Regions from separate parts of the Pseudoalteromonas sp. APC 3250 genome, predicted to be linked through region 1. Evidence: predicted binding sites of a transcription regulator. Region 1 holds the regulator's gene; each other region holds the start of a gene.
What was found. The regulator LexA, encoded in region 1, represses DNA repair genes until DNA is damaged. The targets are predictions, from matches to a motif close to TACTGTATNNNNATACAGTA.
Positions count from the first base shown of each region.

Region 1 (3,289 bases):
GCACTCGAAAACCGCGTAAATTGTTCGCCCATTGCTGAAAAACAAGCACAGCAAGCCAACAAAGCTAAAATAAACCGAATCATATCCATCACATACGTGAACTACAGGAGCGGCTAGTTTAAGGCCTAGAATAAAAAAGTAAACTGCCGCCGGCATGCTTTAATTTTAATTTGCGTATTTTGTAGAGGGCGTTTTTGAGGAGTAAATAGTGGGCAATATTCAGAGGCTAACGCTAAAAATGCGTTAATGAGGTGATTCCTGCGTTGTTGATTTGGTATAACGGTAAAACTGCGTTAAAGTTTGCAATGAAATTAATAGAGGGTAAAAACGAGATAATGTCGGAAATTCAATTTTTAAATGTAGATCTAGAGCTTGAGTCAAAGCAAGATATTAGCGTATTAGTTGCTGATTTAAAAAAGGTCGCAACTATTTTACATTATGATAAAGACGAATACCGTCAACTTGCTCGCATTGAGGTTGCAGGTGAAATAACCACGCCAGATAAAGCGATTAATCACTTGTGTGAGTTAATCGAGTCGTGTTCACGCAATGCATTAAAGCAATGGTTGAGTTGTTCACGCAGAACTTTCGATATTGGGTTTGAGTCTGGCACTTCGCCAAAATGCTTTAACCAAGCCTTACATGCAGATACCTTGTTACGTATATCTGCAATTGGTGCAGGCGTAGAAATTACTATTTACCCTCTCGAAAAGTAATTTAACTTCAACCTTGGTTAATTGACTTACTAGCCTTTTCGCTCAACTACGGCTGCGGTCATACGTGATACGCAGCAAAGCTCATTGCGGCTATTGGTTATTTTAATATCCCAAACCGAGCTGCGCTTGCCGATATGATAAGCTCTCGCTGTGGCCGTTAATGTGCCATTGCGTGATGCCTTTAAATGACTTGCACTGATTTCTTGGCCAACACAATAAAATCGATTGAAATCAACCACAAAATTAGCGGCATAACTTGCTACTGTTTCAGCAAGCACCACATTTGCACCCCCATGAACGATACCCATAGGGTTATGATGCTCTGGAATTGCCGGCATAGTTGCCACTAAGTAGTCATCACCAATTTCACTGATCTCTATTCCCATGGTTTTCATGAGTGTCCCTTGGCCTGTAATACCTTGATCTAATTGCTTACAAAACTCTAATGTAATCGGTTGATGCCAAATACTCATGCTAGCTCCTTGGATAAGTAATTGAGAATTAAAATTTATTAATATGATAATGCGTTGCTAATAATTACATTTATCACCCTGCTTTTAAAGTAGGTTATTGTTTGATGATAACGGCATATAAGGCATTAATTTATATTTGCGATTTTTAAATAACTGTATATACTCACAGTTAATTGTACTGTATGGAAAACCAGTTGTATGCGACCATTAACGAAACGCCAAGCGCAAATACTCGAACTCATTAAAGTGTTTATTAAAGACACTGGTATGCCTCCTACACGTGCCGAAATTGCACAAACACTGGGTTTTAAAAGTGCGAATGCTGCAGAAGAACACTTAAAAGCACTGGCCAAAAAAGGTGTTATTAAAATGAAGCCAGGCGCGAGTCGGGGCATTCAGCTTGTTGAAGAAGAGGAGCCAGAGCAGTTGGGCTTGCCTTTAATTGGCAGGGTTGCTGCCGGTGAGCCAATATTGGCGCAACAGCATGTAGAAAGCCACTGTAAAATTGACCCTTTAATGTTTAAACCTGCGGCCGATTTTTTATTGCGTGTTAACGGTATGAGTATGAAAGACATTGGTATTATGGATGGTGATTTACTTGCTGTGCATAAAACCCAAGTTGCCGAAAATGGACAAGTTATTGTTGCCCGTGTTGACGACGATGTAACCGTGAAGCGTTTAGAAAAAGCGGGCAGAAAAGTACTCTTACATGCTGAAAATGATGAGTTTTCAGCTATTGAGGTCGATTTAGAAAATGAGTCGTTCAATATTGAAGGCTTAGCGGTAGGTGTTATTCGTAACGCTGACTGGATGTAGTATTAAAGCATAATTTAGCGCTTAATAGTGATTAGGCGCTGGGTTTGTTAGCAGCACAATGTCTAACTTATCAAATGTATGACTATATGTTGTTAAGTGCTTCTCCTATCATAAATAAAATCACTAAATACTTTATAAATAAACAAATTTACTCTGCTTTTTTAAGTTAACAATTTTTTATATTTCTATCCTGTAATTTCAATACACCCCTTACTAAACCTGACTCTTAGATTAATTGCCTGACTAGTTGCTATTTTTTTAGCTGCGCATTTTAAAAAATACACCTTGTTTATTTTTCATACTCACCTTGCTTATTGTTTATTTTTTAACTAGTTATTAAAGAGCTGGAATAAAAATAACTCACAGCTTAGTCGTTTTGAGAACACACATTTACTAAATCCAGCACCCTTATAAAAAATAAAAATAACGAATAGGCGTTTAAGCCGTATGCCTCTTCGCTTTGCGTCAGCAATAGCATCAAAGGAGCCGTCACATGGGTAAGCTGAGTTCTTCCTTGTGGCTTATATTGTTTGTTTTTTCGCAGAATGTGCTTGCTAATAGCCAATATAATATGCGTAAAGGCGTAACCGATATAAGTAATAATGTATACCAACTGCACATGACTATTTTTTTAATATGTTGTGTGATTGGGGTGATCGTGTTTGCCATTATGTTTTGGGCACTCATTCATCATCGCAAATCTAAAGGGGCTGTCCCTGCCCAATTCCATGAAAGCACCAAAGTAGAAATACTGTGGACTGCGATCCCTTTTGTCATATTAATTGTTATGGCCATTCCTGCGACTAAAACCTTAATTGCCATGGAGGATGCCAGCAAAGCTGATCTCACCATTAAAATTACAGGCTCACAGTGGAAGTGGCATTACGAGTATATGGGGGAGGACGTTGAGTTTTATTCCATGCTAGCTACACCTCAAAATGAAATAACCAACCTTGCTGATAAAAACCCGAATTATTTGCTCGAGGTCGATAAACCGCTGGTACTACCAATTAATCAAAAAGTACGTTTTTTAATGACTTCAGATGATGTTATTCACTCATGGTGGGTGCCTGACTTTGCCGTTAAAAAAGATGCAAACCCTGGGTTTATTAACGAAACATGGACCAATATTAATGAGGTTGGTACTTACCGTGGGCAGTGTGCAGAGCTTTGCGGTAAAGATCATGGTTTTATGCCTGTTGTGGTAGAAGTTAAAACAGAAGAAGACTTCAAAACGTGGTTAGCAGAGGCTAAACAAGCCAAGCAAAAAGCAGCTGAAGCAGA
Region 1 is NZ_JASDCM010000014.1:70,966-74,254, reverse strand. Features, by position in the region: gene QL986_RS14120 (endonuclease) at 1-83, opposite strand, end outside; gene QL986_RS14115 (hypothetical protein) at 336-716, shown strand; gene QL986_RS14110 (PaaI family thioesterase) at 746-1,189, opposite strand; gene lexA (transcriptional repressor LexA) at 1,388-2,005, shown strand; gene coxB (cytochrome c oxidase subunit II) at 2,499-3,289, shown strand, end outside.

Region 2 (3,289 bases), on a different contig from region 1:
GGTGGCATAGCAATAACACCATGATACTCCACTAACCCCATAGACACAGCAATCGCGGTGACTAGTAAAATACTAATCAGTACGCCACTTTTAAAATCGCGATAAAGCAGTGCAGCAATAACAAAAAAGCTGAAAATAGCCAATAAAGGACCAGGCGAGGTAATATCACCCAACTGCACCAGTGTTGCAGGACTTGATACAATAATACCGGCACTTTTAAGTGCGATGAGAGCTAAAAATGCGCCAATACCCGTTGCTATTGCTTGCTTGAGCACCAGAGGGATTGCATTAATAATCCACTCTCGCACCTTAAATAAGCTTAGAATTAAAAATATACACCCTGACATAAATACCGCGCCCAACGCAGCTTGCCAGCTATAACCCATACCTAATACAACACCATAGGTAAAAAATGCATTTAATCCCATACCCGGTGCCAATGCCAGTGGATAATTGGCCCACAAACCCATAATAAAACACCCTATTGCAGCAGCAATACAGGTGGCAACAAAGGCAGCACCTTGGTCCATACCCGCTTCAGCAAGCATAGCTGGGTTTACGAATACGATATAAACCATCGTAATAAATGTAGTCATACCGGCAATACATTCACGGCGAACCGAAGAATCATTTGCACGGATTTTGAATAAGGCTTCGAGCATAATAAACTTGTGGTTGTAAAAAGTGGCGAGATTTTAGCATAAAAATAACTTTTTACAGGACATTTTACCTTGCTATATACTAAACTAGCTAAGTGATTAAAATAACAAACGAAGTAGCATGATCAAAACGACACCAAGTGGCCAAGACTTAGAGCAACAATTAGACAACATTCTTTCTTTTGTAACGCAACCAAGCGATGCAAATCTCCCTGCGAGCTCTAAAAACACCGATCAAGACACATTAAATAAAGCCCTTTATTACCTTAAAAATGAACAAGGCGCCTTAGCCGCAAAATGGATGCGTTTGGCAGCAATGGCAGGAAATTATCGCGCGCAGTTTTATTTAGGGCTGTTTTTTATAAAAGGACAAGGTGTGCCGCAAAGTGTATTTCATGGTGCTGCGTGGCTTAGCTTAGCCAGTAGTCAAGGCTATGAACCCGCCATAGAAGCAATGAGCGATATACGAAAACATATTAGTACCAAACGACTTAAAGATGCTCAATGCTACGCAGCCAGCCTGTATGAACAAATTCACCAGTTACAATTTTCACATTTGATCCCCTCTAGTAGCGAAAAATAATTTCACTGCCCTAAAACTCATTTCATCTGTAAATTAATTAAGCGTTTATAGCCAAAACAAGCACGCTTAATTAATTTAAACTACTGTATACCCCCTGTTCATCTGTATTTATTTGCTCCCAGCCTTAAAATTAATTCTGTGGGCATTAACTTTCAATAAAAATTAAACCATTGTTATATATAGATTATTTATATATTTATAGTAACTGTCGCGTTTTAAGATGAATAACTGTACAAAAAAATAGCAAAAAACACTTGCACCAAACAACTGTATAAACTACTGTATGAATGTACTGTATAAAAACCCAGTGAGTGAGAAGATTATGTTACAGCCAATTACCGTAAGAACAGTTAAAAGCTACCAGCAAGATGACCAATCAGATTGTGTTAACGTTGTACAAATTGAAGATGAAATTTCAGCAACGTTTGAGTTATTAAAAGTATTACACCAATACAACAGCCTAAACGCATGGACACTGTTAATAGCACCCGATAACGTACCGAGCAAAGCGCTACTTGATTCATGCTCAATTGATACCAGTAAATTACTGGTTATTCGTCAAAAGCATTTAGTTAATTTAGAGTATGTTTTAAGTTCTGCACTTCACAATGGAAATTTTGCCGCGGTGATCACCTGGACTGACATAATAAATAACCAACAACTGTCGCAGTTATCATTAAACTTGAGCCATACGCGCACTAAGTTGTATTGCTTTAGCAAAAAAAGCGCTCACCCTGAGATTTCACTTACGCAATAAGCTTGATAAACTAGCGTTTTAATACACAGTACATTTATCATGACTTCTAACGCCCTATTATGTTTTTGTGGCAGTCAGCAACCTTATGCTGATTGCTGCGAGCCTTTTCATTTAAAAACCAAACAGCCACACACACCAGAGCAACTTATGCGTGCACGCTACAGTGCTTATGCTGTTAAAAACGCGGTTTTTGTTCGTGAAAGTTATGCAAAAGAAAAACAAGCTGAAAATTCAATTTCAGAAATTAAAGATTTTGCAAATAGTTGCCGTTTTATAAACTTAACCGTATTAGACTCTGGTTATAATGATGAAACAGGATTTGTTACATTTAAAGCTCACTACTTTTATCAAGATTTATATTGCCAGTTGGCAGAAAATTCAAGGTTTATTAAAGAAGATGGGCAATGGCGATACCTTGATGGTGAGATTACACCGGTTGCCGATATTAAAGTAAAACGCAATGATACGTGCCCTTGTGGCAGTAATAAAAAATACAAAAAATGTCATAGTGTATAAATAACAGCTACAAAAAATGGGCCACAAGGCCCATTTTCAAAAACTACACTAAACGCAAATTAGCGTTTTATTCGCCATCATCTTCATCGAAATCTTGACGCTGTGCAGGTCTTGCTAAAATCTCTAAGTAAAAAGAAGTTAAACCTTGCTTTTCAATTTCACTGATGTGATTGTTAATTTCAGCAACGTGAACCACTTGCGCTTCTTCAGCCGTGTTACCAAACTTACAATCAAATGCCCAGTAGTCGGCATCAATAGGTAAAGTTTTATTACGTTCTCTTTTCAAATATTTTTTCACTTCATGCTTTGCAGCATCAACCATACGAGGGTATTTGATTTTCTCATGATTCAGCGTGAATGTTTTCTTCATTACGTTCCTAATTACCTTGGTTTAATGATAATGGCATTTAATGTCATACCATTTGCGCCATTATAGCAATTGCATTTAAATTTTGGATGCTTTTTTTATATTAAATCAGTTATTAAAATAAAGCACTTATAAAACCAATAGTTACTTTCTATTATAAACACAGTTTATTACAATCAAATGGCATGTATAAAGCAGCAATTGAACACATATAATTAGGCACTAAACAAATGTAATGGCTGGTGGATAGCTTCATTTTGTAAATCATCATAAAATGCCACCGCATCCATTTGAGGGTTTGATAGCTCGATGTTGGTATTTTGAATTCGTCGACGTACCGCTAATTCACAGTTATCAATGACAGTCAATGGAATGTGGTTTTTATCATCACGAATATTAAATGGCTC
Region 2 is NZ_JASDCM010000001.1:496,610-499,898, forward strand. Features, by position in the region: gene QL986_RS02230 (NCS2 family permease) at 1-662, opposite strand, end outside; gene QL986_RS02235 (sel1 repeat family protein) at 781-1,242, shown strand; gene QL986_RS02240 (SulA-like leucine-rich domain-containing protein) at 1,565-1,999, shown strand; gene QL986_RS02245 (YchJ family protein) at 2,039-2,515, shown strand; gene QL986_RS02250 (DUF6172 family protein) at 2,583-2,885, opposite strand; gene QL986_RS02255 (VC2046/SO_2500 family protein) at 3,098-3,289, opposite strand, start outside.
Region 2: the regulator LexA is predicted to act here: its motif matches at 1,520-1,539, upstream of QL986_RS02240 (SulA-like leucine-rich domain-containing protein).

Region 3 (3,289 bases), on a different contig from region 1:
AAATTCGTGAAGACGTTCCGCATTTTTTAACTGAACTTCGACGTGCAGGTAAAGAACTCATTTTACTTACCAATGCTCATCCAGAATGCGTAATGCTTAAATTTGAACATACCGCCATTGATAACTACTTAGACGGGGTGGTGTCAACGCATGAATATGGGGTAAGTAAAGAGCAACAAAGTTTATGGCACAAGGTTCAAGGGGATTTAGGGTTTGATAAACGCCGCACATTATTTGTAGATGACAGCTTACCGGTATTAAATGCCGCACGAGAATACGGCATTGAGCATTTACTTGCGGTTGCTAACCCGAATAGCCAGCAACCACATAACGATATAACCGATTACTTAAGTGTCACCGATTACCGTAAGCTTATTTAGCTTATTCGCCCTGAGGGTAACGCGCTACTAAGCCTTGATATACCTGTTTTGCAAAATCTACATGCTCAGTATCAAGGCTTTTAACTACTTCAACTAAGTGTTCGTTATCTTCTTTGCCATGCCACACTTTAATGTAGCTACCCTCTTTGTAACCATGATCCTGACGGAAGAAGTTCAGCGTATTTTTACCCACATAGCCACGATATAAATCATCAATATCCATACCGATTTGTGCCATACAACCGGCAAAAGCAGCCGCGTTAAAGGTTTTATTGGCAACCGCACTGGCTGCTAATAATTCAAGCGTTTGTTTAAAATCATCACCTTGCTGTGGGGCGCTCATTTGAGTTTGTAGCTGTGTTGCTATTTGCTCGTAGCTGGTCTCACCGTCGATACGTAGCGATAAACCAAAATGAAAAATATCAACCAGCTCTAAAATTACTTGTTCAGTATCTGGCGTTTGTTTTTTCCACCATTTCCAACCGTAATGATCCAGCATTTCTGCACATTCAACCCAAATAGCTCTATACCATTCAAAGCCTTGACTAAACCATTGCTCATGTACTTTGGTATTCATGGCATTTTGCATTTCTAGCATAACAACTAGTTTGTTTAAATTCGCAGACATATTGGTTCCACTGTTGGATTTATAATTAGGGTAATAATACAGATAATATAACTTAACGACCAGCCGAAAACTCATGCCACGAGTTGATCAGGTCAACAAAGTCTTCAAAACCACAACCACTGCTTAAATCATTCTCTTCCAGCATGAGTTCGTCATCTTGGTAGGCTAATATATCTTCGTTATCTTGATGCAGCGCATGTGCTTCGAATAATGCTTCATCTTTAGAAAGGATCAGATCAATTTCTTGGCCTTTAAGTGTTACCGGCTCAAAGCTTGAACTCACCGAGCTAATAAGTGCCTGCACCATCGCCACTTTATCTTTGCCTATTTCTTCATTTAACCAGCGGCCTATAATCGCGTGCTCGCTGCTAATTTTAATTCTTAACCCACTAATAGGATCGCGAATGAATTGGTATTCCATAACTTTATTCCAGTACTGCTAATACAACAGATTATAACCTAATCAGCTATGAATAATGAAAGCCAGATACAAAAATAGCGCCATAAGGCGCTATTAAAGTATGCTCACTATAGCTAACCGCCTGAGCGATAGCGGGCAGCATCAATAATTGCCCATAAATGGAATACGGCTCCAATAATGGCTGGAACAACTAAAAACCATAACGCATAACCGCCAAAAACCAGAATTGCAAAAACAAGTGCCGCTAAAATGCGGCCCTGCACCAACTGCCCTAAACCGGGGAAAAAAATATTACATAATGCTGCGATTACGTTACCGCCAGAACCTTGTTGAGACATACTAACCTCTGTAGTTTAATTAATTTTGTATTTGTACTTATTATTTATACTTACACACTTTATGCCAATTTATTAAGGCTTACAAATCATACAGTTAAATTATTACGAATTTATCATTTTAGTATTTTTTGCCAAAAATAAGTCAAATTAGCAATTTTAAATAGCTATTTTAGTTACTTGCTCAGTTTATACTGTTAACTATTCAACAACTTAAATACGTATTTTATAAATAGCTGTTTATAAAAACAGTATTTTATTTAGCCTAACAAAAACACCTGTTATACTGCTCTCATTATTGATTAAAAAGGCGTAACGATGGACGTTTCAGAATTACTCGATGGCTTAAATGATAAACAACGCGATGCCGTTGCAGCGCCATTACAAAACATGCTGGTATTAGCAGGAGCAGGTTCAGGTAAAACTCGAGTATTGGTTCATCGTATTGCCTGGTTAATGCAAGTAGAGCAAGCCTCTGCCTATAGTATTTTTGCGGTAACCTTTACTAATAAAGCCGCTAAAGAAATGCGCTCACGGGTTGAAGAAACATTAAAAGCCCCTGTAGGGGGCATGTGGATTGGTACTTTCCATGGTTTATCGCACCGAATTTTGCGTGCACATCACCGTGAAGCAAACTTACCAGAAGCCTTTCAAATTTTAGACTCTGACGATCAGCTTCGTATGATCAAGCGCTTATTAAAATCGATGAATATTGATGATAAAAAATGGCCGGCAAAGCAGTTTGGTTGGTACATAAGCGCTAAAAAAGATGAAGCTCTGCGCCCTAAAGATATTCAGGCATACGATATTAACGAGCAAATGATGCTGCGCGTTTATGCCGCCTATCAAGAAGCTTGTGATAGAGCGGGCCTAGTTGATTTTGCTGAAATATTACTACGTAGCTATGAGGTTCTTAAAAATAACCCAACCTTGCTGCGTCATTATCAGCAGCGCTTTGCGCACATGCTCGTAGACGAGTTTCAAGATACCAATACTATTCAGTATGCATGGTTAAAATTACTTGCGGGCGATACCAGCAGCATCATGATTGTAGGTGATGATGACCAAAGTATTTATGGTTGGCGCGGCGCAAAAATAGAAAACATTAAACGCTTTTTAACCGATTTTGATGCAGAGACGATTCGCCTTGAGCAAAACTATCGCTCGACTGCCACTATTCTTAAAGCCTCAAACGCGTTAATTCAAAATAACTCCGAGCGAATGGGTAAAAGTTTATGGACCGATGGTAACGACGGTGAACCTATTTCTATTTATGCTGCTTTTAATGAGCTAGATGAAGCGCGCTTTGTGAGTAGCAAATTACGTAGCTGGCTTAATGCGGGTAATGCACTTCAAGATGCGGCTATTTTATATCGTAGTAATGCGCAATCGCGGGTACTTGAAGAAGCAATGCTACAAGAAGGTTTAAAATACCGAATTTATGGCGGTATGCGATTCTTCGAACGCCAAGAAATTAAAGATGCTCTTTCATACTTACGCTTAGTGGGTAACCGCCAAGATGATG
Region 3 is NZ_JASDCM010000008.1:5,534-8,822, reverse strand. Features, by position in the region: gene yrfG (GMP/IMP nucleotidase) at 1-380, shown strand, start outside; gene QL986_RS10225 (dUTP diphosphatase) at 382-1,008, opposite strand; gene QL986_RS10220 (YacL family protein) at 1,061-1,429, opposite strand; gene QL986_RS10215 (hypothetical protein) at 1,543-1,767, opposite strand; gene uvrD (DNA helicase II) at 2,083-3,289, shown strand, end outside.
Region 3: the regulator LexA is predicted to act here: its motif matches at 1,999-2,018, upstream of uvrD (DNA helicase II).